DNA from 4 places in the Shewanella sp. FDAARGOS_354 genome. Region 2 is predicted to be linked to each of the others. Evidence: predicted binding sites of a transcription regulator. Region 2 holds the regulator's gene; each other region holds the start of a gene.

Region 1 (7,420 bases), 1.6 Mb from region 2:
ATGAGGCCGTCGAGTTGATTGATGAAGTACTTGTAGACTTAACGTAAAACGGTCAATTATGCGCAGTATTGATCATTGATAAAGCCACTGGAAAGGTGAATGTGTTGATGGATAAGGCAACAATATTAGTCGTCGATGATACTCCAGAAAATATCGATATTTTGGTGGGCATACTCGGTGATGACTATAAGGTCAAAGTCGCGATTGATGGACCAAGGGCGCTAGCCCTTGTAGCCAAAACACTACCTGATTTAATTTTACTCGATGTCATGATGCCCGGCATGAATGGTTATGAAGTCTGTAAGCAGCTTAAACAGGAGCCCTTAACTTGCCACATCCCTGTGATTTTTGTGACGGCATTATCTGAGGTTGCCGATGAAGCACAGGGCTTTGCCTTAGGTGCGGTTGACTACATTACCAAACCAGTCAGCGCTCCCGTGGTGAAGGCGCGAGTCAAAACTCATCTCGCGCTGTACGATCAAAAACGCTTGCTAGAGCAACAAGTTAAAGAACGTACCCAAGAGTTAGAAGAAACCCGCTTTGAAATCATTCGCCGTTTAGGTCGCGCCGCCGAATACAAAGACAACGAAACGGGTCTGCACGTTGTGCGTATGAGCCATTATGCGCGGCTGCTCGCTATCAAACTAGGTTTACCGAGCACCTTCTGTGAGTTGTTGTATAACGCGGCGCCTATGCATGACATTGGCAAAATCGGCACGCCCGATGCGGTACTGAAAAAGCCGGGTAAGCTCGATGCCGAAGAGTGGAAAATCATGCAGCAACATGCCGCCATTGGTGCTGAGATCATTGGTGAGCATGGCGACCCACTGCTGCAAATGGCGCGGCGTATCGCCTTAACCCACCATGAGAAATGGGATGGTTCGGGTTATCCTAATGGCTTGTCTGGGGAAAATATTCCGATCGAAGGTCGGATTGTGGCGATAGCGGACGTCTTTGACGCGCTGACTTCGCGCCGTCCTTACAAGGAGCCTTGGACAATAGAGGCCACGCTCGAGTTACTCGAAAGCCAAGCAGGGCAACACTTTGACCCTAAGCTGGTGGCCGAATTTAAGCAAATCTTGCCCGAGGTGGTGGCGATTCGAGATACTTATTTCGAGCATTAAAAGCAAAAGGCGCCTAGGGCGCCTTTTTCAATACGATTCGCTTATCAGCGAGAAACTAGTCTTCGAGCGAGTAGGGCAATGCTTGAATACGTAAGCTAGATTGCTCGTCATCAGCGAAACGCAGTTTGGCGTCACTCTCGGTATCGTTGGCGAGCACGGCGCTGAGCAGCACTTGATTACCACGTTGAACAAATTCAATGATTTGTCCACCCTTGCGATAACCGTCTTCCAATTCTATCTCGATACCAGTTTCCAAATTGATATTTAAGGAAGTGGTGCCTTGAAGAATATAGAGCGCACGCTTGTTACCACCACGGTATTTCATCCGAGCCACAGTTTCTTGACCCATGTAGCAGCCTTTGTTAAAGCTGATCCCGTTGATAGCCTGTAGGTTACACATCTGCGGTACGTACTGATTAGCATGGCTTGGCGCTAGATTGGGATAACCCGCAGCAATTTCTAATGCTTGCCAAGCGCTGGCATCAAATACTGTATGCTCGGCAATGAGGGCACTTGCGGCTTGTGGTTGTAGAACCAATATAAATCGATCCGCATCTTTTAAAATGGCGCCATGCTCGATGAGAGTGAGTTCCTGAGTGACTTCACCGTAGTGTTGGCTGACAAATTGTTTAGCCTGTTCACCCGCCACACCGAGTAATGTCCACTCATCAGAGGCATTGGTCAGGGTCGCTTTACTAAATACCGCATATTTTTGCAGTTGTGGCAGATCCACTGCAATAGTGTCCTTTGGCATCAACATCAACAGCGCATCTTGGATGGCAAAGGTGCGGAAGCTAGCCAGCATCTTTCCCTTAGGATCACAATGTGCGCCCCAGCGCCATTGGTTGGCTTCAAGTGAGCTGATATCTGTGGTCACTTGGCCATGGATAAAACTGCGGCCCTGTTCGCCAACCACTTTGATAAGGCCTAGGTGGGATAAGTTGGCGAGCATAAGTGGAGGCGTGGAGGCGTCCAGATCCCAATTGGGTGTCGAAACTGCAATAGTCATAGCGAGATCCTGAAAATGAAGGCGATGCAAGAGGCTTGATTGTAGCGGAATTCCTCTGGCCTCAAAAGCATAAGGCGCACATATCTTAAATGAAATGTGCGCCTTAGATGGGGGCAAACCTAAGCGGTTTAGGCGTTAGAACAACACGCGAGTACGCAGTGTGCCTTCAATGGCTTTAAGCTCAACCAAGGCTTCTTCTGCTTGGTGGGTGTCGACTTCCATTACCACATAACCGATTTCTGCCGTGGTTTGCAGATACTGAGCGGCAATGTTAATGCCTTTTTCAGAGAAGGCTTTGTTGATTTTGATCAGCACGCCTGGACGGTTTTGGTGGATATGCAGTAGGCGAGAGGTACCTTTATGCATTGGCAGAGACACTTCAGGGAAGTTAACCGCCGATACGGTTGAACCGTTATCTGAGTATTTGGCTAATTTGCCTGCCACTTCGATACCGATATTTTCCTGTGCTTCGGCGGTGCTACCACCCACATGTGGCGTGAGTAGCACATTATCTAAACCGCGTAATGGGCTGATAAATTCATCATCATTCGATTGTGGCTCAATGGGGAAAACGTCAATCGCCGCGCCCGCAAGGTGACGCTCTTTGAGTGCAACCGTAAGCGCATCGATATCGACCACAGTACCGCGGGAAGCGTTGATAAAGATGCTGCCTTTACGCATAGCGGCGAATTCGGCAGTACTTATCATGTCTTTGGTTTGCGGCGTTTCAGGCACGTGCAAGCTTACTACATCGGACTGTGCCAGCAATTGCTCCATTGAATGGATTTGCTGGGCATTACCCAATGGCAATTTGTCTTCGATATCGAAGAACACCACACGCATGCCTAAGGTTTCTGCCAGGATCCCCAGCTGAGTTCCAATATGGCCATAGCCTATCACGCCTAAAGTTTTGCCACGGACTTCGTAACTGCCTGCGGCAGTTTTCATCCAACCACCACGATGGGCGATAGCGTTACGTTCAGGAATACCGCGCATCAGCATAATAATTTCGCCTAATACCAGTTCAGCTACGCTGCGGGTATTAGAGAATGGTGCGTTAAAAACGGGGATACCGAGGGATTCGGCGGTCGCTAGATCCACTTGGTTAGTGCCGATACAGAAACAACCAATCGCAATTAATTTTTCGGCACGTTTTAATACATCGGCGGTGAGTTGGGTACGGGAACGAATACCAACAAAATGAGCATCTTTGATGGATTCGTGCAGGGCTTCATCACCTAACGAGGCTTTGTGATACTCAATATTGGTGTATCCCGCGCGTTCAAACACATCTACCGCAGATTGGTGGACGCCTTCCAACAACAGGATTTTGATCTTATCCTTGTCAAGCGAATGTTTCGCCATGATATGGGTACCCTCTAATTAATTGAAGTGGTTCTTGTATGTTATGCTGACAACCTTGGCTCATCAAAGTAGCACTTTTTTTGCTCACTGTGGAGGGCTAGATGGCTAAAGTTAATATTCTAAAATTAGAACAATATCGCATAAGAGGAAGAAACATTGAATAATAAAATCGCTTGGTGCGGTATTTACCTCTCAGTATTAGTCTGGTCGGCGATAAAACCTGCTGATACTTTCACTTGGTGGCTTGAAGCTTTACCTGCATTAGTGGCGGTTCCGCTATTATTTTTTACCCGCAAACGCTTTGAGCTAACCCCAATAGTGTATTTTTTAGTACTTGTACATTGCTGTGTGCTGTTTGTCGGTGCGCACTATACCTATGCTGAAGTGCCATTATTTGACACCATTGCCCAATGGATGGGTAGTGAACGTAACAATTACGACAAGGTCGGGCATTTCGCTCAAGGCTTTATTCCTGCCATGTTGGCCCGTGAGATTATGTTACGCAATCAAGCCGTCAAACCCGGCGCTTGGTGCGCTTTTTTGGTCACTTGTTTTGTGCTCGCGTTTAGTGCCTTTTATGAGCTTATTGAGTGGTGGGTGGCCGCTGCAACGGGCGAAGGTGCTGAGGCATTCTTAGGCACACAAGGTTACGTGTGGGATACCCAATCGGATATGTTTTTAGCCTTAATTGGGGCCATCGTGGCGCTACTCAGTTTATCCCGTGTGCAGGATAAGCAAATCACTAAACTCCTGACTCAAGCCTAATCGTAGTCTGAGAACATCCAATCCCCTTTGAATTAGATTCAAAGGGGATTGTTATTCCCAAAAATGTCATCTTAAGGTGTTAATTTTTTGTTTAAACTTTCGATTGATGTTTTCATAGACTAAGGTATAAAGATGAATGTGATCTCCATCTCATTTAGTATTAATTGCTAGCAATTAAATACTATTTAGGAACTTAGTCGAATTTACTACATATAAATAGAGGTTATTAGTACATTTGGGTGATGGCATTCATACGGTAACTAGTCAAAATGGGCTATGTTAATGAGATGTACGCTGAGATTTAGGCAGATTTCATTAAGCCGGATAAAAAGATAATGAAATACTTTTCAGGGAGAAGAGTAAATTGGGTACTATCAATGAGTTAGTATTTTTACATCAAGTGGCGGCGCCTTGCCATTTAGCGATACTTGCTGAATCTATCGGATTGAAAACACGGATCGTTAAACATGCCTCAGCGTTAGAGTTAGATTTAGAAAAAGGGCATCGCAGCTTTTGTTTAATCGCCCAGAAAGGTGCGGCCTTAGATAATAAAGGGATCCCTTTGCTGGCATCTCGTCTTGTCCCCCATATTCCTGTGGCTCTGTATCAAGTTGAGCGCAATTCCTTAGATCAAGAGTCAGCTATGCTGCTTGGCATACGCGGACTACTGTTTACTGACCAGCGTATGGATTTGATGTTGACCGGATTGCGTAAAATGGTTGCCGATGAGCTTTGGTACGATAGAACTTTGCTCAGTAAGATGTTTCGTCGCGTGGTGCAAAAGTTGGATGGACAACATGATATGCCTGCCGACACTGTGGCCATGCTGCAAGCTCTTACCTCTAGAGAAAGAACCATCATTCAATTCGTTTCCAGCGGCGCGAGAAATAAGGAAATTGCCCATCGTCTTTGCATCAGTGAGCACACGGTAAAGGCGCATATTTCATCGATTTTCCGTAAAACCGACTTTCCGCACCTGATTTAGGAATAAATTTGCCGATACCGTTCGCCTAACACGTCGAGAATGATCTGCTGGTCCACTGTGAGTCCTGTGACTTGAGGTGGCGCCTCTCCCAACTGGTACTCGTGCACCCCGCCAAAGCGTAAAAAAATCCACCGCGCAGTCGGTTTTTGCGTGGGTTTCTTTTTCATGTCCGCCACACTCCGGTTCTGCTCTACTAAGCCCTGCCGGATCCGGTGCTCCAGCGCCGCATAAATCATCAGGCTACAGGTCATCACCATCAGCAACGCTTCGATACGTTCCGGTTTTTTAAGATATAACGAGGAGGTTAAAAATTCGGGACTTTTCAGAAACCTAAAACCACGCTCGACATTCTGCTGGGCTTTATAGGTAGCCAACAGCTCAGCCATGGTGAGCGTTTCACTGTGATCATTGGTCGCGAGGATGAACACCCCTGTCTGGTTGCGCGCCTCAGCCACCCGCGCCAAGCTACTTGCGGCTAACCCCTTGATGTGAAATTGGTAGTTCACCGGCATTTCACCCTTTTGGGGCCTTCCGCGCCCTGCATAGATAGGTTCACTCACGACTTCTGCTTCTAGTTGCAGCAGATTTAAGCTGACAGCAAAACGGGCTAATTCAGCCTGCGCATCGGTCTCGCAGGCAAAACGCTGGGCACATAATTTGTTGAAGGCTTTCAGTTCACGCGTGCTGTCTTTCAGTAGGTTTTTGGCTAATGTTTGCTGCTCACGGTGGCTGGCCTGTTCGCTGCGCACCAGCAACCAACGCTGCGCGACGTCGGCATAATTGGCGCTTTGCCAACAGCCATGATAGCCATTGCCCAGCGCAACCAGCGACTGGGTGCCAATGGTTGCCACGGCTCGCTTGGCTTCATTGAGGGTGACAGGCACACGAGTCACGAACAACTGTTGCTGTTGTGCCAGTAGTTGCAAGGTGTCGGCGCAATACAGCGCCGCATCGCCGACCAGATAACGACTCTCCTGCGCGGCCTTGAGACTGCTCAAGTGGCGCCGTACCGTCTGGGCAAAGGCCTTGGTATCATTAATATTACCACTCAAGGCTTGCATGTAGATGGGCAGGCCGGCCTGATTTTCACAGATAAGCTCCAGGATAACCTGGTTTAGCTCTGGCCGATGGTCGCGGCTATAGCCCCGTACCAATTGCAACTTACCGAGCTGCTCGCCATCGGCTTGGTCATAGGCGCCATCGACGTGGAAGCTGGTGATATCGAGGTGTACTGCAGTACTTTTGAGCCCCAATCGTTCAACGACCTGCTCCGCCATCACCTGATAAAGCGTGCTGACATCGGCCTCAAAGAGGGCATCAAGGCAGCGGCCGAGCACATCATCATTGAGGTCATCGGCACAGATCCCCGGGCCAATCAGGCGTTCTACAGGCTTGTTGGCAAAGAATTGCGGGAACATGTGCAAGGTCGAACTATGAAAGCCAAGACCGTTCAGTATCATCGCCACCAACGCTTCACCATGTGAGACTTTGTAGGGCGGCGTTTTGGGTAGCACCGCATCAATCATGCGAGCAATGCCGAGTTCTTGGCAAAGTGCAGCGACCAAACCAAGGTGGTCGAGGTTACGGATAGAGATAGCGGGAGCGGCCATGATGAATTACCTGCAAAAGAGAGTAATAGATCAGAATGACCGATCGCCGTCAAGTTTTTTAAATCGAAAATTAGGTGCGGAATGACGGGTAAAACCCAGTCACGAAATCGTGTCGAGTTATTAAGATGGGCTCAGACCTATCAAACCCATTTTGAGTTTTGTAGTTAAGCCTTTGTTGATTGGTATCTTGTTTGAAAGCGAGCGGGTGCGTGGTGTGATACCCAAACGATAAGACGAATAACGATGTACTTTTGCGTGTGATAGGCAAATAAAAACGGGAACATTATCAATGTTCCCGTTTTTATTTAGTCGCCTTCAACTTGAAGGCGACTCATATTTAAAGATTAGTACTGCACAACAGTCGCAACGTTCATATCACCATTTTGGGTTACGCTGATGCTGTTGTTGTTACCCGCTTGTGAGCCTAATACTAAGTTGTCATTACCTGTTTGGGAGATCATTAGGCTGTTGTTGTCACCACTCACGCCAAATGAGTTGGCAGCAAATGAACTACCGCTATCACCACCGACCCAGTTGCCGTTACCCGCTTGAGTGATTTCTG
Region 2 (7,420 bases):
ATGCTGGCAAATTTGATGTCGGATAACGCTGTATGGGTTCACCCAGATACCGCGAGCAAATTAGGTATCAGCAATGGCGACCCTATCCGCTTAACCAGCAGCGTAGGTACAGAGGAAGGTCATGCGTTAGTCACCCCGGGCATTCGCCCCGATACCGTGTTTGCTTATATGGGCTTTGGCTCTAAAAACAAAGAGTTGGTTAGAGCGACAGGCAAAGGTATCCACTGCGGAAACTTACTGCCCCACGTTACCGCATCTGTGTGTGGCATGACGGTACACACCACTGGCGTCACGCTGGCAAAACGCTAATTGGAGGCTCAAATGACGAAAAGATATGTGATGGTGCACGATGAGAACAAGTGCATCGGCTGCCAAGCCTGTAACGTGGCTTGCCGCAGTGAAAACGGCGTACCAGAAGGGGTGACCCGTTTGCAGGTGAGAGTCGAAGGGCCTTATGGCGAAATGCCTCATCTGCACTTTAAGTACCACAGAGTGTCGTGTCAGCAATGTGAAGATGCGCCCTGTGTGAAGGTGTGTCCAACGGGCGCGGCCTATGTGGGCGAAGATGGCATTGTCTCCATCCACGGCGACAAGTGTGTGGGTTGTATGTACTGCGTGGCGGCGTGTCCCTACAAAGTGCGTTTTATGAATCCCGAAACCAAAGTGGCTGACAAGTGTAATTTCTGTAAGGACACGCGTTTGGCCCGGGGTGAAGAGCCTGCCTGTGTGACTGTGTGCCCGACCGATGCCTTGGTGTTTGGCGATGCTAACGATCCACAAAGTGAAGTGGCCACACTGCTCAACACTAAGATCACTTACCAAGATAAGACCCATTTAGGCACTAAACCTAGGGTATATCGCGTTCCTACCAAAAGAGGGGGGATTTGATTATGAACAATACTTGGGGCGATATGGCGCAATATGATCCCGTCACTTGGCACTGGGTCATCGCCGTGTATTTGTTTATGGCGGGTTTATCCGCCGGAAGTTTGCTGATTGGCATTGGTTTGCGTTGGTTCAATCAAGAACAAACACAAGTTGAGAGCAATATCCTCAAGGCCGCGGCGATTATTGGCCCTGTGGCAATCAGCTTAGGCTTAGCTTGTTTAGTGTTTGATTTAACTAAGCCTTTCCACTTCTGGTTGATTTTAATTAACTACAACTTCCAGTCCGTTATGGCGATTGGGGTATTAGCGCTGCTGGCTTACTCACCCTTGGCATTTGCCTACGCGATTTTAGTACTGCGTGACGATTTGCCCAAGTGGGGCTTAGGTTTCCTCGCGCCTATCGCTAAGCTGCTGATGCCCTTTAGAAAGCTGATTGAAGTGCTATTGTTTGTCCTCGCCATTGGTGTGGGCGCTTACACTGGCTTCTTAATCTCGGCGATGAATGCCTATCCGATGCTAAATACTGCGGTATTGCCTGCACTGTTCTTGGTATCTGGTTTATCAGCGGGTGCGGCGGCCAATGCGGTGCTGGCGCTGGTGATGTTCAAAACCGATAGCCACGACAAGACCTTAGCTAAAATGCATGGCTTAGAGCTGCCAGTGATGGCCATCGAAATCATGTTCCTGTTTATGTTGTTCTGCGCCTTGTACTTTAAGGGCGGTGCGGCGGCTGCGGCGCTGGCATCACTCACCTCTGGCGTGTGGGCAAGCGTATTCTGGATTGGTGTCGTGGGGATTGGCTTTGGTGTGCCATTGCTGTTTATGCTGCTTCCCGCAGCGACTCGCCACACTAAGGGCGCAATGATTATGGTGGCCTGTGCCAGTTTAACCGGCGTGCTCGCGCTAAGACACTTTATTGTGTATGCGGGCCAAAGTTACCTGAGCTAAGTGATGTTAGCGAATGCTCTAACCCATGGCATTCAAACTAGCGCAACAAATATGAGTATTACTTTAATGCGATTAAGTGATACTCAAATGGGTTACAACACGCATCCCTGCAAGCAAAAAGCACCGTTAAACGGTGCTTTTTTATGGCTGCGATTGACTGCAATTGGCAGGAGGTTATTGCGGTAATAACTCAATCACTGATTTGACCGTGAGCACTAAGGCGCTGATAGCGCAGAGGGCTAAGGTCGCCATCTTGGTCTTATGTTTATCCACATTTCCCACCAGTTTGCCCGCCACGAGATAGCCTAAAAAGACCGAGGGCAATAGCATTAGCGACAGCCAAAAGTGCTTGATTTCGAGTAGGCCCGTCACCCCAAGAATCGCCAAGGCAATGGTCGAACTAAAGATAAAGAAGGCCGATAACGCCGCGCGAAACTGCGAAGCATCCTTACCCGCCAATAAAATCGCCATCGGAGGGCCACCAATGGCGGCGATATTGCCAAAGATCCCCGAGACGATTCCCGCGCCAAATAGCGTCGCTTTGTTCACCGGCAGGCTGAATTTATACAAACTGAGCACCACGGCAACCGTCACAATCGCGGCAATCGCCAGACCAAGAATCGGCTGCGGCGCAAACAGTAATAGGCTAGCACCGATAAAGCCACCGGGCACTCGACCGATGAGCGCGTATTGCAAGCCATTGAATTCTAAATGGCCGCGTTCACGCAATAGGGTGAGTAGCGCGATGGAAAATCCCATCACAATCACGGGGGCAGGCACTAATTGGGGATCGACGATATACAGCAGCGGGCTGGCGACCACGGCTAAGCCAAACCCAATTAGACTCTGGGTGAGGGCACCTAAAAACACAATCACAGACGCGATGGCAAGCGTTTGTGGATCGATCAAGGAGAACATAGGATTCCATCAAAACAAAATAGGGATCGTTACTTTAACCCACCACGCCTGATGAGCATTAACGATCCCTAATAATTAGTTACGGCAGGATTATGGACGCTTAAGCGTTATTCCATGTCTTCCCACTCGATCCCCATTTCGTCCATCAACCGCTTCGCTTCAGCGGGGATGCTGTCTGGGCACTCTTTCGACAGATCGGCATCATCAGGCAGAGGCTGGCCGGTGTAGGCATGCAAAAATGCTTCGCACAACAGTTCGCTATTCGTTGCGTGGCGCAGGTTGTTGACCTGACGACGCGTACGTTCATCCGTGAGGACTTTTAGCACTTTGAGCGGAATAGACACAGTAATTTTCTTTACTTGTTCATTCTTCTTGCCATGTTCAGCATAGGGGCTGATGTATTCCCCATTCCATTCAGTCATTGACTCACCTGTTATAACGCTAAATTCGGGGCAGATTTTAAACCCTTACAGATTACAGTCAAATTATTGCTACTATTTCTTAGCGATTGCAAACAGATTTCTTTATGTTTAGACGTCTAAGCGTCTTAACGCCTATTGACGATGCCACTGGGCTTAGGTACATTTAGACGTCCAGACATCTCTTTGCGAACTTAGGAGTTCCCGATGACCGCAGGCAAATTAGTGACCGAGCGTCAATTAGCCACATTGGCAGTGCGTCAGGGTATCGAAAGCGATACTCAATATGGCGCCGTGGTGCCGCCAATTTACCTGTCGACGAATTACGCCTTCGATGGTCATAAAAATCCTCGCGAATTTGATTACAGCCGTTCCGGCAATCCTACCCGCAGCATCTTAGGCGATGCCTTAGCTAAGCTGGAAAAAGGCGCAACCGGTGTGGTGACCTGCACTGGCATGGCCGCCATTACCTTAGTGACCACTTTACTGGGCCCAGATGATTTACTGGTGGTGCCCCACGATTGCTACGGTGGCTCTTACCGTTTATTCACCAACCTCGCGAAAAAAGGCCAATTTAAACTGCTGGTGGTCGATCAAACCGACAGCCAAGCACTTGAGCAAGCGATTGCCCAGCAGCCTAAAATGGTGTGGATTGAAACCCCATCCAACCCATTACTGCGGGTGGTTGATATCGAAGCTATTGCCAAGGCAAGCCACGCCGTAGGTGCGTTAGTGATAGTGGACAACACTTTCCTCTCGCCGATTTTGCAGCAACCGCTATTGCTCGGCGCCGATATCGTTATCCACTCCACCACTAAATACATTAATGGCCATAGCGATGTGGTGGGCGGCGCGGTGATCGCCAAAGACCCTCAACTCGGTGAGACCTTACATTGGTGGTCGAACACCTTAGGCTTAACCGGTTCTGCCTTTGACAGTTATCAAACCCTGCGCGGCCTGCGTACTTTAGCTGTGCGCATTCGTGAGCACCAAAGTAATGCCGAGCGGATTGTGGAGTTACTGAGTAACAGCCCCGTCGTGAGTAAAGTGTATTACCCAGGTCTTGCGGATCATCCCGGCCATGCCATTGCCGCCAAGCAACAAAAAGGTTTTGGCGCTATGCTGAGTTTTGAGCTTAAGGGCGGCGAGGCCGAAGTGGTCGCCTTTTTAGATGCGTTAAGTTTATTCAGCGTGGCTGAGAGTTTAGGTGGCGTTGAGAGTCTCGTAGCCGTGCCCGCGACCATGACCCACAGGGCGATGGAGCCGCAGGCGCGTTTTGAAGCTGGCATTAAAGACACCCTATTACGTTTGTCGGTTGGTATTGAAGATGCCGACGACTTAGTTGCAGATATTCAAGCAGGATTGGCCGCCGTAGCGGCTTGTCAGTAGAGGAATAATAGATGGCACGTTGTCACTTACATAAATTTGGTGGTTCCAGCTTAGCCGATGCCGATTGTTACCGCCGAGTCGCCCATATTCTGTTAACCCATGGCCATAGTGATGATCTAGTGGTGGTGTCTGCCGCGGGTAAAACCACTAACTTTTTATATAAATTATTGTCCCTGCGCGATAGCAACCAATTATGGCAAGAAGAATTACAAGTCCTTATCAGCTATCAGCAAGGCTTGATTGAGCAATTATTATCTAACGAGCAAGCGCGGGATTTACGCGAACGTTTAACCACGGATAAAGCTCAGTTAATCAGTCTATTATCTTTAGATGTACGCAACGATTACCAAATTAACCATGTGGTGAGTTTTGGTGAGCGTTGGTCGGCGCGCCTGATGGCAGCGCTGCTGCGTGAATCGGGCGTGGCCGCAAGCCATGTGGATGCCTGCTCGATTTTAGTGGCAGATGAGGCCGCCGTGCCGCAAATCCGTGTGCAAGAATCCCGCGCTAAAGTACAAGCCTTACTGGCCGCACACCCTAACGAGCGCCTAGTGATCACCGGTTTTATCTGCGCCAACGAGCGCGGTGATACCTTGCTATTGGGTCGCAATGGCTCTGACTTTAGCGCCAGCTTAATTGCTAGCCTTGCCGACATTGAGCGCGTGACCATTTGGACCGACGTTGAAGGGGTCTTTAACGCTGATCCAAACAAAATCAACGATGCGAAATTACTCAAGAGCATGTCCCTTGCTGAAGCGGACCGCTTGGCACGTTTAGGCTCACCCGTGTTGCATTCACGCACCTTGCAGCCATTGTTTAACACAGAGGTGAGTTTGGCTGTGCGTTCAAGCTACGCCTCCCATACCGACTTTACCCTGATTGCGCCGCACAGTTCCTCAGCGAGTGCGCCCGTGGTGACCAATCTAAATGCTGTGGTGTTATTTGGCTTTAAGATTGCGGGTGATGTCGCTAGTCTGCTCGAGCAATTGGTGGCGGCGGGATTAACGCCACTGGCCCATTGGGTATCGGCGCATCAACGGCTTGAGCTTGCCTATACCGCTGAAAACCAAAAACAAGTACAAAAATTATTGGATGCGCAGGCCGAAGCCCTCGGCATTAAAGATCTGCAAATTAATACCGAACTCGGTTTAGTGGCGTTGGTGAGTGCCGATGCCGAGCATTATCGCCGCAGCTTTGCCCGTTTACTGAGTCGCGATGCTAAGCCCTTGTTCAGTGGTGACTTAAGCCTGGTGACCTTAGTGCCACAGTCGCAGGTTAATCTGCTGACGCAAAAAGTGCATCGCCGCTGCGCTGGCCCGCGTAAACGTATTGGCGTATTGCTGCTGGGTGTGGGCAATATTGGCGAGGCGTGGGTGAAGCTGTTTAAGTCAGTTTCTCCCTCGTTAAATCAAGAGCTTGAAGCGCAAGTCGAGTTAGTCGGTCTGGTGACTTCCAGTAAAGCCCTGATTAAGTCTACGGGGGTGGATCTGGAAAGCTGGCAGCAGGAATTTGATACAGAAGCGACTCCTTGGCAGTACGAGCATCTATTTGAACAATTAGAACAACTTAACTGTGACGAACTGATTGCATTAGATATCAGCGCCAGTGCCAGTTTAACCCTGCAATATCCAGAATTTTTCGAGCGCGGCATCCATATGGTCAGCGCGAACAAACTCGCGGGTTCTGGCCCGCTGCCTTTTTATCGCGAGCTTAAAGAACAACTCGGTTATCGCCGTTTATTCTGGCGCTATAACGCCAGCTGCGGCGCGGGTTTACCTATTCAGCACGCCTTAAACGATCTGCGTAACAGTGGTGATAGCGTTGAAGCCGTGGGCGGGATTTTCTCTGGCACCCTGTGTTGGTTATTTGAGAATTACGATACCAGTAAACCCTTCTCGGAATTAGTGATTGAAGCACGTGGTTTAGGGATTACCGAACCCGATCCTCGGGACGATCTTTCTGGCCGCGATATGCAGCGCAAGTTGCTGATTTTAGCCCGTGAAATCGGCCTAGAAATCGAGCTTGAGGATATTGAGCTGCGCTCCCTAGTACCTGCCCATTTAGCGGATATTCCGTTGGAGCAATTCCTTGCCCGTATCGGTGAGCTAGATGATGAATTATTGCAGCAATATGGCGCAGCAGCGGAACAAAACAAAGTGCTGAGATATGTCGCCTCTTTGGATAATAGCGGCGCAGTCCTTAAAGCCGAGGTGGGATTACAGTGGATTGATGCGAGCCACCCCTACGCCAACCTGACGCCCGGAGATAATGTGTTTGTGATCCGCTCAGCCTTCTATCAAGGTAATCCTTTGATTATCCGAGGACCGGGTGCGGGCCGCGAAGTGACGGCAGCAGCTGTACAATCGGATCTAACACAGATCTGCCGCGATCTGCTGCAAGAATAGATTTAAATTCAAAAGCTTAAAGGACTCATTTGAGTCCTTTTTTATTGGCGAAGATAAGGACTAAAATCAAGGTGATCAACGAGGGATAAGAAAATGCCAAAAAGGGGGATTTTTTGGCTTGACTTAACAGCCAGTTTCTCTAGTATATGGACATATAGACGTCCAAACGTCCGTATGGATTAAACTACTGCATTAATAGTCGTACCAGTCGCGATAAGTGTCGCACTCGGGCGGTTGAGGAAATACACATGGCTTTTCATCACGCACAACATTCACATTCGCTAAACCAAAGTTTGTCTGAACTTAATGGCGATATTAATGTTTCTTTTGAGTTTTTCCCGCCATCAACCCCCGAAATGGAACAGATCCTGTGGAACTCTATTCGTCGTTTAGAGCCGCTGAATCCTAAGTTTGTGTCTGTGACCTATGGGGCAAACTCGGGCGTGCGTGACCG
Region 3 (7,420 bases), 1.7 Mb from region 2:
ACAGGAATATCGCCACCGCGGCTTTGGGCGTTCGCCACTAAGCGCTTAGCTTCATCAATTAAATCCGCTTCGTATAAGGATTTACCCACGTTGTGGCCCGCCGCAGCGATAAAGGTGTTGGCGATACCACCGCCAACCACTAATTGATCCACAATGCCGGATAAACTTTCTAATACGGTCAGCTTAGTTGACACTTTAGAGCCACCAACAATCGCAACTAATGGACGAGCAGGATTATCTAACGCCTTACCTAAAGCATCTAACTCTTGGGCCAGTAATGGACCAGCACAGGCGATAGGGGCGTGTAAACCAACACCATTCGTTGAGGCTTCTGCGCGGTGAGCCGTGCCAAAAGCATCCATCACATACACATCACATAAGGCTGCCATTTTCTTTGACAGCGCTTCATCGTTTTTCTTCTCGCCTTTGTTAAAGCGAACGTTTTCAAACACAACCACTTCGCCTACCGCAACTTCAACGCCGTCTAAATAGTCGGTCGCTAAACGGACGGTGCAAGACAGGGCTTTGGCCAAGTAATCGACTACAGGTTGCATGGAGAATTCACTGTTGTACTCACCTTCGGTTGGACGACCTAAGTGAGACATCACCATCACCGCTGCACCTTTGGCAAGGGCTAACTCGATAGTGGGGAGTGAGGCACGCAGACGTGCATCACTGGTGACGACGCCGTTGCTGACAGGCACATTGAGATCTTCACGAATAAGCACTCGCTTACCTTGGAGATCTAAATCTGACATATTGATAATTGCCATGGTAACGCTTCCTTTTATAATCAAAAAACAAACTGGTTTTTCATCAATCGGTTAGTGTAGATGGCGATTCGGCACTCGACATCCCGTCGAATTGGCCACTACGCTTTAACCCATTGGTATCAATTCTTATCTTCAGCTTTGTTTAGCTGCAATCATCGCTAAACTGGTATCTAACATGCGATTGGCAAAGCCCCACTCGTTATCGCACCACAGCAACAGTTTAACCAACTGCCCTGCGCTCACCCGAGTCTGGGTGCCATCGACAATACTGGAGCGCGGATCATGGTTAAAATCACAGGATACCAGCGGCTCGTCAGTATAGCCTAAGATGCCGTTAAATCGTCCATTGGCGGCCAATTCTAACACTTGATTGACGGTCGCAATATCCACTGTTTTATCTAATGTTACCGAAAGATCGATAGCGGTAACGTTAATCGTCGGCACTCGCACCGAAATCGCCTCAAATTTGTCCTTCATGTGCGGCAAAATCCGCTCAATACCACGGGCAAGTTTAGTATCAACAGGGATAATTGACTGACCCGCAGCTCGGGTGCGGCGTAAGTCATCATGATAGGCATCAATCACTTGCTGATCGTTCATCGCCGAATGAATGGTGGTAATCGCGCCGCTTTTCACACCAAAGTGTTTATCCAGTACATCAATCACAGGCACGATACAGTTGGTGGTACAAGAGGCATTGGAGACCACTGTATGCTCGGCGCGCAGTAATTCTTGATTCACACCGTAAACGATTGTGCCGTCGACATCGGCCGATGAAGGATGACTGATTAAGACTTGTTTGGCACCCGCGTGGATATGGGCCTCGCAGCTTTGTCGATCTAAAATGGCACCTGTCGCTTCATAGACGATATCGATGTCCATCTCGCGCCAAGGTAGCTTGGCTGGATCAGGTTCATGGAGAATTTTGATGGCGTCATCGCCGATCAGCATCTGATCATCGACTAATTTGACTCTGGGCTGAAATCGACCGTGGGTAGTATCGTACTGGGTCAAATGGACAATGGCTTCAGGCTTAGCCAACTCATTGATTGCGACAATTTGGATTTGCTGGCGTTTTCCGGACTCATATAAAGCACGAAGGATTGAGCGGCCAATACGACCATAACCATTGATTGCGACTCGGATCATTGAGGTCTTTATTTCCTCTTAACAATACTGCATATACAAAAACGGCCTGCAAACAATTGCAGGCCGCATTATACAGATTAACCTTTCAAAAGTTTAACCTTTTGTCGGTAATCCCATCACCTAAACAATTAGCCTAGTGATTTTGCAGCGTTCAGCACATTTTCAACGGTGAAACCGAAGTGCTTCAGCAGCACGTTGCCTGGCGCAGACTCACCAAAAGTAGTCATGCCCACAACTGTGCCTTCGAAACCAACATACTTGTACCAGAAGTCAGTATGGGCCGCTTCGATAGCAATACGTTTAGTTACGGCTTTTGGCAGTACAGATTCTTTGTAAGCAGCATCTTGCTTATCAAACTCAGTGTTTGATGGCATAGATACCACGCGAACTTGTTTGCCTTGTTCAGTCAGGGCCGCAGCAGCTTCTACCGCCAATTGCACTTCACTACCAGTAGCGATCAGAATGTACTCAGGTGTACCCGCGCAGTCTTGCAGTACGTAAGCGCCTTTTGCCACATTGGCTAATTGCTCAGCAGTACGTGCTTGAGCCTTCAGGTTTTGACGGCTGAAGATCAGTGATGTTGGAGCATGGCGACGTTCGATAGCCGCTTTCCACGCTACTGCGGTTTCAGCCGCGTCACATGGGCGCCATACCGCCATGTTTGGCGTCATACGCAGGTTAGCTAATTGCTCAACGGGTTGGTGAGTTGGGCCGTCTTCACCTTGACCGATAGAGTCATGGGTGTAAACGAAGATGTTTTGAATTCCCATCAGTGCAGACATACGTACAGCGTTGCGTGCGTATTCCATGAACATCATGAAAGTCGCGCCGTAGTTGATGAAACCACCGTGCAGAGACACACCGTTCATGATGCCGCTCATACCGAATTCACGCACACCGTAGTACACGTAGTTACCCGCTGGATCGTCTTGAATCCCTTTAGAACCTGCCCACAAGGTGAGGTTAGAACCCGCTAAGTCTGCTGAGCCGCCTAACAGTTCAGGCAGCATAGCGCCAAAGGCTGCAATCGCGTTTTGTGACGCTTTACGGCTCGCAATACCTTCGCCTTTGGCTTGGCATTCTTGGATAAAGGCTTGTGCTTTGGCTTCGAAATCGGCTGGTAATTCACCTTTCAGTACACGGCGCTCGTATTCAGCAGCCAGTTCTGGGTAAGCTTTCGCGTAAGCGGCAAACTTATCGTTCCATGCCGCTTCACGGGCTGCTCCCACTTCTTTAGCATCCCAACCAGCGTATACGTCGGCAGGAATTTCGAATGGCGCATGTGGCCAGCCTAAGAATTCACGGGCCGCGGCGATTTCCGCATCACCTAATGGCGCGCCGTGGCAATCGTGGCTGCCAGATTTGTTTGGCGAACCAAAACCGATAATGGTTTTGCAGCAGATCATGGTTGGTTTGTCGGTGACCGCTTTAGCCGCTTCGATAGCCGCGCGAATCGCATCGCTATCGTGACCATCTACGTTAGCAATCACATGCCAGCCGTATGATTCGAAACGTTTTGGCGTGTCATCGGTAAACCAGCCTTCAACATGACCGTCGATAGAGATGCCGTTGTCATCCCAAAATGCGATCAGTTTGCCTAGGCCTAAGGTACCAGCCAGAGAACACGCTTCGTGGGAAATACCTTCCATCAAGCAGCCATCGCCGAGGAAGCAGTATGTGTAGTGGTCAACAATCTCGTGACCTTCACGGTTAAACTGTGCCGCTAAGGTTTTTTCTGCAATCGCCATACCCACAGCGTTGCTGATCCCCGCACCTAATGGACCCGTGGTGGTTTCAACACCTGGGGTGTAACCATATTCTGGGTGACCTGGGGTTTTAGAATGTAACTGGCGGAATTGCTTCAGCTCATCCATTGGCAGATCGTAGCCCGTGAGGTGTAATAAAGAGTAGATCAGCATAGAGCCATGACCGTTAGAGAGGATAAAACGATCTCTATCTACCCATTTCGGATTGTTCGGATTGTGCTTAAGGAAATCATTCCACAGCACTTGCGCAATATCTGCCATGCCCATTGGGGCGCCAGGGTGGCCTGAGTTTGCTTTTTGAACTGCATCCATACTTAACGCACGGATTGCGTTGGCGAGTACTTTACGGGAAGGCATGCTCTCTCCTGCTTAATTTGTGGGGGTCTAGCGGGCAATTTGGATGCATATTTTCCCCTACATAGCGAAGCGACGCAAACGAAAATTCACCACAATCTTGTCTTCGCACTCCCAATGGGACTTTTTACGATAAAAAAATAGCTTAAAGATGAACTATTCAAGCCAAAACATCGTACTAAACTCGCAATGACAATCACTCAGTGTCATTAACCTTAAAGAGTCCGTGATGGGAAAACAGCAACGATTCCAAGTTTACCCAACGGTTTGCAGAGAGTGATTATAGTTTTTAATTATAATTTTCAAAAAGTTAATTAACTTAAACGCTTTTTAGTTCAAATTTTAAAGCTGAGATTTACCTCACTAAGTACAGAAATATTTAGCTTTGGGGGTGTCATGGCGATGAATTTCCACTAAAATAGCCGTCTAGATGTAGATGCTTCTACACGTTTGATTGCTAACGACGAGATTTTCCTACTATGGCAAAGCACTTGTTTACTTCTGAGTCGGTCTCAGAAGGTCATCCCGATAAGATTGCAGATCAGATTTCTGATGCTGTGCTAGACGCGATTCTGGCCCAAGATCCTAAAGCGCGCGTTGCGTGCGAAACATATGTCAAAACTGGCATGGTATTAGTAGGTGGCGAAGTGACCACCTCTGCCTGGGTTGATATTGAAGAGCTTACCCGAAAAACGGTTCGTGAAATTGGTTATATCCATTCAGATATGGGCTTCGATGCCGATTCTTGCGCCGTATTAAACGCGATTGGTAAACAGTCACCGGACATCAACCAGGGTGTTGACCGCGCAGATCCAAAAGAGCAAGGTGCCGGCGACCAAGGTTTAATGTTTGGTTATGCCAGCAACGAGACTGACATTCTGATGCCAGCACCTATTACTTATGCCCACGCATTAGTGAAGCGTCAATCAGAAGTGCGTAAAAATGGCACCCTGCCATGGTTACGCCCAGATGCGAAAAGCCAAGTGACCTTCGCCTACGAAGACAACAAGATTGTTGGTATTGATGCGATCGTATTGTCTACCCAACACAGCCCTGATATCGCTCAAGCGGATTTGATTGAAGGCGTGATGGAAACCATCATCAAACCAGTTCTGCCAGCACAATGGCTGAGCAAGGACACTAAATACTTCATTAACCCAACTGGCCGTTTCGTGATCGGTGGTCCTATGGGTGACTGTGGTTTAACCGGTCGTAAGATCATCGTGGATACCTACGGTGGTATGGCGCGTCACGGTGGTGGTGCATTCTCTGGTAAAGACCCATCAAAAGTTGACCGTAGTGCTGCTTACGCTGCCCGTTACGTTGCGAAAAACATCGTAGCAGCGGGTCTGGCAGACCGTTGTGAGATCCAAGTGTCTTACGCTATCGGTGTAGCTGAACCGACTTCTATCAGTGTTGAGACTTTCGGTACGGGTAAAGTATCTGAAGAAGTCTTAATCAAGTTAGTCCGTCAACACTTCGACCTGCGTCCATACGGCCTGACTGAGATGTTGAACTTAGCTCGTCCAATTTACCAAGCGACAGCCGCTTATGGTCACTTTGGCCGCAGCGAGTTCCCATGGGAAGCGACGGATAAAGCTGACGCACTGCGCGCCGATGCAGGTCTGTAATCTACATTAAGCTCATGCTTTTACAAGAAAAAACCGCCTAATGGCGGTTTTTTTATGCTTAGGATGTATTGCCTAACTCCATTCCTCTCAGCAAGATGGCTTTTACTCTATGCAAAAGACAGAGACTCAATGAAGCCGTTAATCGCACAACTCCAATCCTGTTCTTGGGCGAACAAAGTGGGCCATTACGAGCCCATGGCCAACACCTTAGGTAGCCTAGAAGACATAGCCACTTGCCTTGAAAGGGATCCCGACCGTTTTTTCGAACCGCCCTACACTGAACCCTATGAAAGCTTATGTGTTAGCGACCATCAACAAGCCGACAGATTAAAGCCCCAAGTCTCTAGCGAAATCGTCGCTCAAATAGCGAAAACCGCCTATCTGGAAACGTGGAAAATAATGCCCGTTGCCGAGATTTGCGCACTAGTCGCAGATGATGCCGAAACCTTAGCCACCTTATTGTTAGCCGAAGTCACGCTATGCGACTTCACACAAGAACGTTTAGCCTGGTACTTGCAGGGACGGCTTCCTTTTGGCTATCAAGGAAATTACCCGACGGGGAAATGGTTAATCCTGTGATCCAGATTAACAATGGTCAAAATGGGCGTTTTGCATACACAGCAGATTTATCTGCGCGGCGGATAACAGTGCACACTCTTGTTCGCCAATTATCCTTGCACCTTGAACGACCTCGGGCGTTAAACATACTATAGCCGCACTGTAAGCATTGGTGCGGCCGCAATCGAGCCAACAATCTTCAATCTGTAACCAATAATGGGGGCGACTATCGTCGCAATCGACTTCAAATCCTCGGGCCTCACATTGCAGCAAGGCACACTCGGATAATAATACGCGCAGGTTGTCCCACGCCGATAAACTAGTCTGGGCATAGTTAGCCAACAAGATATTGACCAAGGATTTACTCACCATTTATCTCCAACCAAAAGGCTTTAGCATCGGGTCCTGGCATTGCCTTGGCATATAACCAACCTTGCACATAAGCAACACCAGCTTCTTTTACAAACTCGGCTTCAACACGGGTTTCAACCCCCTCAGCTGTCAAGCTAAAACCTAAACTACTACAAAGCTTGCAAATTTGCAGATATAAAGTACGACCTTTAGGCTCACTGGCATTGGCGAGAATACTGCGATCTAGCTTAATACTGAAGAATCCCCTGATGATTTACAAATAAATCATCAAATTAGAGTGGAAGCGCATCTTGTTGCATGATCAAATGGTTTCGCTAAAAACTACACTTGGACAACAAGATGCGCGAAGCCAATATCCTACAACATTCTTTACACCAATACTGCCCAGAACTTCACCTAAAACGATTAAACAGCTTGATGCTGGCCTCTAAGGCACTGATTGAATGTAAGACACTGACCTTGACTGAGTTAGGTCGAAATTTACCAACCACGGCCCGAACCAAGCACAACATCAAGCGCATTGATCGTTTGCTCGGCAACACGCATCTGCATCAAGAACGGTTAGCTGTCTACCAATGGCATGCCCGCCTCATCTGTTCTGGTAACCCTATGCCGATTGTGCTCGTCGATTGGTCAGACATCCGAGAGCATAAACGCATCATGGCTCTGCGCGCCTCAATAGCCTTCAATGGCCGCTCTATTACCCTGTATGAGAAGTCCTATCCCCTATCAGAACAATGCTCTAAGGCCTCCCACAACGGTTTTTTAGCGGACTTAGCCAAGATTTTACCTTTGCATGTTACCCCTCTCATCGTGA
Region 4 (7,420 bases), 600 kb from region 2:
AAAGCTCACTGTCTGCGAAGGGTGTTTTAAATTATATAGTTTCATGCTCACTCGACCTTATCTGCCAAACCTTTAAGGCTTGGGCTTAATGCTTTTAAAAGTAAGAAAAATTAATCGACTCGGCGCGTGCCTTGCTCATCGAGGCGGCACACATGGGCAAAGCCCCCCGCTTCGGTCAGATAATGAGCCTCTAACCACGCCTTAGCGGCGTTAGCGATCGCGAGATCGTCAGTCACAGAAAACAGGGTTGGCCCACTGCCCGAGATGCCAGTAGTTAACATGCCTAATTCGGCGAGCGCTGCTCTGGCATTGTCATAACCCGGAATCGCCGCCGCGCGGTAAGGTTCAGCCAATACATCCTTTAATACTTGAATCGCAAGCTTGGCGTTTTGCTGATAAGAGGCGTGCACAAAAGCACTCAAATAACGCCCAAAATCGATGGCCACAGACTTATCGTATTGTTCTGGCATGAGTTTACGCATCATGGCCGTTGAGAGTGACATCCCTGGATACGCCACCACCCAATACCATTGTTTAAAACTGGGGATAGCCTCGCAGATAGCGCCGGGCACATTGAGCATCAGCTGCATGCCGCCCAAATAACAGGGCGCGACGTTGTCGTAATGGACGCTTCCGCTGATCTTGCCCTCAAACTCGCCCATGAGTTCGAGTAGCGCTTGTTTATCGTAGGGGCGCTCAAAATGCTCGTTCAGCGCATAAAGCGCTGCAACCACAGAACTGGCGCTCGAGCCTAAGCCACTGCCGACGGGCAAGTTTTTTTCTAGGGTTAATGCCACGCCTTGGTTTTCTTTCCCAAGAGCTTTTAAGAAAAACACCGCGCATTGATGGACGATATTCTCCTCGGGATTGCTGGGTAACTTATGCGCCCAAGCTCCCACTTGAGTAAGGCTCACCCCCGCATCTGCCGCAGCAATTGTGACTCTATCGCCGAGTAAACTGCCATCGATGGGGGCAAGTGCCGCGCCCAATAAATCAAAGCCCACACCCACATTACCCATAGAGGCGGGAGCGTAAACGGTCAAACTCATACACTCACCTCACGAGTCCAATTTAAGGTTCTTAATACATCGGCAAAGGCACCTGCCGCAGTCACTTCTGTGCCCGCACCATAACCACGTAGCACAAAGGGAATCGGCTGATAATAACGGCTGTAGAATGCCAAGGCATTTTCACCGCCTTTTACGCTATAAAGTGGATCGGTAGCATCGACTTCGGTGATACGCACATAGCACGCGCCTTCTTCAATCTGCCCCACATAACGCAGCACTTTACCCTGCGCTTTCGCCTCAGCCACTCGCGCCGCAATCGCCGCATCAGCCTCGGGTAAACGCGCCATAAAACTTTCCACATCGCCTGAATCATCAAAACCTACGGGTAAGACTGAGTCGACAACAATATCATTTAGTTCAAGTTTCAAACCCACTTCACGGGCCAAAATCAGTACCTTACGCGCCACATCCATGCCACTTAAATCATCGCGAGGATCAGGTTCAGTAAAGCATTTTTCCCGCGCCAGTTTAGTCGCCTCAGAAAGTGACATCCCCTCATCAAGTTTACCGAAGATAAAGGATAAGGAGCCTGACAAAATGCCATTAAACTTGTGCAATTTATCACCGGCGAATAACAGTTTTTTCAAGTTATCGATAACGGGTAATCCTGCGCCCACGTTGGTCTCATACAGAAACTGCCGACGTTGCTTTAATGCTGTTTGACGCAAAGCTTGGTAATAGGCGTAATCGCGAGTGTTAGCCTTTTTATTCGGCGTCACCACGTGCATGCCCGCGTTCATCACCTCTAAATACTGGTTCGATACTTGATCGCTTGAAGTACAATCCACCAGCACAGGGTTTAATAACTGTTGCTCTTTCACCCACGCCAATAGCGCAGGTATATCGCTTGGCTGCTGGCTATCGGCAAGCAGGTTTTGCCAATTGTTTAAATCAATACCCGCACTATCGAGTAACATTTTGCTTGAATTGACAATACCGCAGACACGGATGCTAATGTGCTGCTCTTTTAGCACGCTCGCCTGATGTTTGATTTGCTCCAGTAAGCCTGCGCCAACGTTACCACACCCCACTAAAAACACATCTAAATACTGCTGCACATCGAAAAAGCCCTGATGACAGGCGGCAACCGCATGTTTGGTCTTTCGCTGTTCGATCACTGTTGAAATAGAACGTTCAGAAGAGCCTTGGGCAATCGCGATAATATTCACACTCGCCTGGGCTAACGCTTGGAAGAACCGCGCCGCCACACCTTTATGGGTACGCATTCCATCACCGATCAAGGAGACGATTGCCAAGTCATGGCGCATTTCGATTGGCTCGAGTAAGTCACTTTTGATTTCTAACTCAAACTCTTGCTCAAGCGCCGATTTCACCTTGGCGGACTCGCTGGTCGCCACACAAAAACTGATGCTGTATTCGCAAGAGCTCTGGGTGATGAGTGACACAGAAACACCGCTACGGGAAATCGCTGCCAGTGTGCGGCTCGCCATGCCGACCATGCCTTTCATGCCAGGGCCTGATACATCAAACATGGTTTGATTATCCAGATTAGAAATGGCTTTAACCTGCAAGCCGCTCTGATCGGCCTGATTCGATACCAGAGTGCCGGGCGCATCGGGATTAAAGCTGTTTTTGATATAACAGGGGATGTGGAACTGGGCGATAGGCGCAATAGTTTTAGGATGCAGCACCTTAGCCCCAAAGTAAGACAGCTCCATCGCCTCCTGATAACTTAACTGCGATAGCAACTTAGCATCGACGACCACCCGAGGATCGGTATTATATACGCCGTCAACGTCGGTCCAAATCTCGCAGCTTGAAGCATCTAAACAAGCGGCCAGCACGGCAGCAGAGTAATCAGAACCGTTACGGCCTAAGGTCACAACCTTGCCGTCTTCATCGGCGGCGGTAAAGCCGGGCATCACCCAAACCCGCTTCTCATCGAGGGCAAGATTTTTAAATCGCGGTTTGCTGACGGCAATATCGACCACGGATTCTAGCGGACGACCACGGCCTAAAAATAGTTCACGTGGGTCTAGCTGCGCCGAAGTAATGCCTTTTGCCAGCATGACTTGCTCCATCAACGCAGCAGACAAACGCTCACCCGCAACCACGATCTCGGCGCGCACCCCGTCAGGGCATTCCTGCAACAGCGTAATACCGCGTAATCTGTCCTGCCAACGTGCTAGCTGCGCGCTTAGTCCGGCGAACAGCACTTCGCTCTGGCTACTAGAGAGTCCAGAACTAACCGCATCCTGATAGAGCGAGGTAAACACCCGCTCAACGTGTTGAATGACTGGTGAATAATCTTCCCCTTTCACCGCCACATCGACCATTTCTAGCAGAGCGTTTGTCACTGTTGCAGGCGCAGAGAGCACTGTCGCGACCGGCTCAGCTTTCGCTGCCTTGGCAACAATATCCGCCGCCATTGAAAATCGCTGCCAATTTGCAAGCGAGGTACCACCAAATTTCATCACTTTCATCTTGATCTCCTGTACCGCGCCCGACTAAGAAACATAAGCTAAAAACAAAAAAGCCCGCTTCTTTGTGGGAAGCGGGCTCGTCGTTAAAATTCTTTAGGGTGTATCAGCCCGCCCCCACTCTGGTTGTAGTGGTGGTTGTAATAATGGTAATTACTACGAAACCAAGGCTATGCATACGTTTAGACTTATCTATGTCAATGTGATGTTAAACAGAATTGCCTTTTTCACCTAACCTTGTCAACCCCCAAACTGGATTATTTATGCACAAATCTTTCACTTGAGTAAATTAGTGATTCAAGATTAATAAATATCAAGTTTTCATAGGCTAAAAATACGTTTTCATCAATACAAAACTGTTTACGTAAACGTAATGCCAGACAATTACACTCAATTTAACCTATTAAAAAATAAATAATTTATAATGATATTTTTTCATCATTCGAAAATTAAAGCATTTCAGTCTGTTTCCACACATAACAAAGGGCAACTCATAAAAAACCACAATTCATCTTTTGTATCGTCCTTAATCTCAGTAAATCGAACTCACAAAAAGCTGTGCGATATCTAACATAAGCAACTTCAAATTATCGCCAGCACCCTAAAAGCGCGTTATTATGCGCGCACATTCCGAACCGGAGGCGATATGAAGATCACCCAACACAGCGCGGTAACCATTCATTACCGTTTATCAGATCAAGAAGGCAGACTTTTAGAAGACTCTTTTGATGCCGAACCAATGTTGTATCTGCATGGTACAGAAAACCTAATCCCAGGATTAGAAGCCGCATTAGAAGGTAAAATTAAGGGCGAAAAACTGGACGTGACAATCAGTGCCGAAGAGGCCTATGGTCCGTACCATGATGGCCTTCGCCAGGCAGTACCATTAGAAGCATTCGGTGATATCGAAGACATCGTGCCAGGTATGCGCTTTATTGCAGAAACCGAAATGGGCCAGCGTCCAGTTCAAGTCATCGAAGTTAAAGATGATGTTGTGATTGTTGATGGCAACCATCCATTAGCAGGCCAAGCACTCAGCTTTAGCATTGAAGTCATCGATGTACGTGAAGCGACAGCTGAAGAAATTGCCCATGGACATATTCATGCACACGGCGGATGTGGCAGTCATGGACACAGCCATGAACATGACCATGGCGGCGGATGCTGTGGTGGCTCAGGTCATGATGTTGGTGGCTGCTGCGGGGGTTCTGATGACCATGGGCATCACCACCATGACCATGATCACGAAGCTTGTGACACACCTAAAGCGGGATGTGATGGCAACGGTGGCTGCGGCTGCCGCGGCTAATGTAGGTTCACAAGCCTAATAGCCCTCCCAGAGGAGCTGATAAAAAAGCACTTCCTTAAATAAGGAGGTGCTTTTTTTATCGCCAAATGATTATAATCAGCAGGTAAATAGGGAAGTTTAAAATCAAACAGCATTTTCAGCTAAAAAAACAATATTTTCAAATCGATATAAACATCACGCAACGGAGTGCATATGTTAGCAAAACCAGTATATGAAGTTTTACCCTTTGGCTATATGGTACTAGGCTGTTTAAGCTTTATGCTGCTAGAACCTGATTATGCGCTGATTGCAGCTCTTGTTGTGTTTGTTTTGGGCGCCAGAATTTACAATTTACGTTCTCAAAATCGCCGAACCGATCCTGTAAAACGTCGAAAATCTGGATATCTACCTAAGACAATTTACGATTTATTGCCTTTTATTTATCTCTTTTCTGCCTTAGCTATTTTTAAATTTTTCCCTAAAAATCTTTATCCTTTGCTGGCCATTATGTTAGTCAGTTATAGTTTTTATATTCTCGTTAGACGCTCCATCCACCGCCGACATAAAATACCGACAACTCCCCAGTTTTAATCAAATATCTAGTCCAATGGAGCCCAAATAATTAACTGATAAGCTGTTGGATTTTATCCCTATGGCTGGGTTCCATATTCTTTAAATAGTTTGAACAACGGGTAATAGTCGCAATACTCACCTGATACTCGGCAGCAATTTGTCTCTGGCTCATTTCTCCATTTAGCAATAGCTGGAAGACTTTTAGCCGACCGGCAATAGCGCTGCGCTCTTCCTCGGTCAGCAATAAATGAAACAATACCGACAGCTCTTCATAATTCCCATGGCTCAAAATTTTTTCTAATACTAAGTCCCAATTGGCTCGCATAATCGCCCCATAAGTATTGTTTAAGCATTACAACGGCAGTTTAGCAGATTTACTCTACCGGCAAATAACTTGTTACGTTTATCCCTCTTATCTAGACAAAAACTGACAAATTTGCTTCTAGTACATTGAGTTAATTTGTGTACAATAGCAGAGCAATGTCACACTTCGACGCTAATTTGTGAGAATACGATGAAAAAATTACTCCTAACTCTCGTTGCCGGTACCTTATTGGCTTCAACTGCTCAAGCACACAATTTTGAAGATGCAAAAGATGCGATTCAATATCGCCAATCTGGATTCAGCTTAATTGCTTATAACTTTGGTGATATGGGCGCCATGATGAAAGGTAAAAAGCCTTTCGATGCTGAAACCTTTGCGATGCGCGCAAAAAATGTCGCTGCGCTTTCACACATCCCTTTCGAAGGTTTTATTGAAGGTTCAGATAAAGGCGATACCGAAGCCCTAGCCAAAGTATGGCAAGACAAGGCTGACTTTGACACTAAGATGAAAACCTTCCAAGAAAATGCTGCAATTTTAGCGACTGTTGCTCAAAAAGGTGACCAAGCTGAAATCAAGCAAGCCTTTATGGATACTGGCAAGAGCTGTAAAGGCTGCCATGACGTTTACAAAAAAGATTAATGTTCTCGTAATCTCTTGTAAAAAGCCAGCATTTAGCCTGTCTCTTGATCACAAGTCTTCGTGATTGAGAGACATGGCCAATTCGTAACCCTCAAGGATGGTTTGTAACCTAAACCATCCTTCCCACAATACCTCTACACAAGCTCGACCTGTCCGCTTGGTATCTTTCCAACCCCCTAATCTGGCCAGACGCTCGTACGCCCACTGCATATCGGGTGCCTGTTGAGGTAACGGACGTCCCTCCATTTTCAGCCAAAGTAATTTCCACGCTTTCTGACCCAATAGCGTTTCACAACATTGTGCTGCCACTTCCGCTTTGGATACCTTCATAAAGCGAAGCTGGAGTAAGCGTGTGGCGATAAAAGCCAGTATCACACTCATACGCTCCAGATTCTCACGGCACTGCATTCTCAGCTCTTCCACCGCGGTGCCACTGCTTTTCCATACCTTGTGGTAATCTTCAATCAACCAACGGCGCTCGTAATAGCCGACAACCTCCAGTGCCTCCTTCGAGCATGTGATAGGTTCTGAGGTGAGTAAGTGCCATGCCAGTTTTTCTTCACGATGACTTTGCTCTACGACACTGACGTAATACAGAGGGATGTCTGCCTGAGTGCGTTTGTTGGCTGGAGCTTTGAGGGTCACTCGGGCATATCTCATTTCCAGCGTCACCGCCCGGGCTTTCCTTCCGCCTTTCTGAGGAATGAGGAGAGATTTCGTCGCTGCAAGCGGTAATGTGTTCGAGTAGTCATAGAGTTTGTGTGCATGCTCTTGAATGCATCGACTCTGCATCGAGCGGACGACAAAGCGCTGTTGGTGCTGGGTTTTATAGGTCAGATATTCAAACAAATCAGCCTCACGGTCACAGACGGAAATCACCTTGTTGATATGCTCGCCTAAACGGGCAGACATATTGGCGGAGGCTTGTTCCCATTTGTAGCTCTCTTTTTCCTCGTAAGGGCGAGTAGCATGTTGGCGGCGTTGCCCGCGCTTAGTGATATCCCGCGTCCAACGCTGTTGCTCAATCAGCCCAACGACTTGCTGGCTTTGCGGTGAAAACAGCAAGATAGAATGCGCCAGAATG

The links. Region 2 encodes MetJ, which represses methionine synthesis genes. Its sites were predicted from a motif close to TAGACGTCTAGACGTCTA; they were not measured.
Region 1: the regulator MetJ is predicted to act here: its motif matches at 3,589-3,606, upstream of serA (phosphoglycerate dehydrogenase).
Region 3: the regulator MetJ is predicted to act here: its motif matches at 4,462-4,479, upstream of metK (methionine adenosyltransferase).
Region 4: the regulator MetJ is predicted to act here: its motif matches at 3,687-3,704, upstream of thrA (bifunctional aspartate kinase/homoserine dehydrogenase I).

Annotation. Positions count from the first base shown of each region.
Region 1 is NZ_CP022089.2:2,686,917-2,694,336, reverse strand. It holds partial or broken gene CEQ32_RS12190 (response regulator) at 1-47, shown strand, start outside; gene CEQ32_RS12185 (two-component system response regulator) at 108-1,124, shown strand; gene ygfZ (tRNA-modifying protein YgfZ) at 1,180-2,133, opposite strand; gene serA (phosphoglycerate dehydrogenase) at 2,269-3,498, opposite strand; gene CEQ32_RS12170 (DUF2238 domain-containing protein) at 3,655-4,263, shown strand; gene CEQ32_RS12165 (helix-turn-helix transcriptional regulator) at 4,628-5,248, shown strand; gene CEQ32_RS12160 (IS1634-like element ISShes12 family transposase) at 5,245-6,858, opposite strand; partial or broken gene CEQ32_RS12155 (DNA-binding response regulator) at 6,949-7,026, shown strand; gene CEQ32_RS12150 (curlin) at 7,203-7,420, opposite strand, start outside.
Region 2 is NZ_CP022089.2:4,304,715-4,312,134, forward strand. It holds gene phsA (thiosulfate reductase PhsA) at 1-309, shown strand, start outside; gene CEQ32_RS19420 (4Fe-4S dicluster domain-containing protein) at 322-888, shown strand; gene nrfD (NrfD/PsrC family molybdoenzyme membrane anchor subunit) at 891-1,835, shown strand; gene CEQ32_RS19430 (sulfite exporter TauE/SafE family protein) at 2,010-2,753, opposite strand; gene metJ (met regulon transcriptional regulator MetJ) at 2,861-3,175, opposite strand; gene metB (cystathionine gamma-synthase) at 3,398-4,561, shown strand; gene CEQ32_RS19445 (bifunctional aspartate kinase/homoserine dehydrogenase II) at 4,573-6,966, shown strand; gene metF (methylenetetrahydrofolate reductase) at 7,215-7,420, shown strand, end outside.
Region 3 is NZ_CP022089.2:2,611,900-2,619,319, forward strand. It holds gene CEQ32_RS11795 (phosphoglycerate kinase) at 1-773, opposite strand, end outside; gene epd (erythrose-4-phosphate dehydrogenase) at 906-1,922, opposite strand; gene tkt (transketolase) at 2,051-4,045, opposite strand; gene metK (methionine adenosyltransferase) at 4,522-5,673, shown strand; gene CEQ32_RS11815 (hypothetical protein) at 5,803-6,252, shown strand; gene CEQ32_RS11820 (hypothetical protein) at 6,259-6,600, opposite strand; gene CEQ32_RS11825 (EAL domain-containing protein) at 6,593-6,856, opposite strand; gene CEQ32_RS11830 (IS4-like element IS10A family transposase) at 6,943-7,420, shown strand, end outside.
Region 4 is NZ_CP022089.2:4,907,477-4,914,896, reverse strand. It holds gene thrC (threonine synthase) at 1-45, opposite strand, end outside; gene thrB (homoserine kinase) at 111-1,049, opposite strand; gene thrA (bifunctional aspartate kinase/homoserine dehydrogenase I) at 1,046-3,514, opposite strand; gene slyD (peptidylprolyl isomerase) at 4,158-4,820, shown strand; gene CEQ32_RS22060 (hypothetical protein) at 5,013-5,390, shown strand; gene trpR (trp operon repressor) at 5,422-5,697, opposite strand; gene CEQ32_RS22050 (c-type cytochrome) at 5,887-6,336, shown strand; gene CEQ32_RS22045 (IS4-like element ISUnCu8 family transposase) at 6,385-7,420, opposite strand, start outside.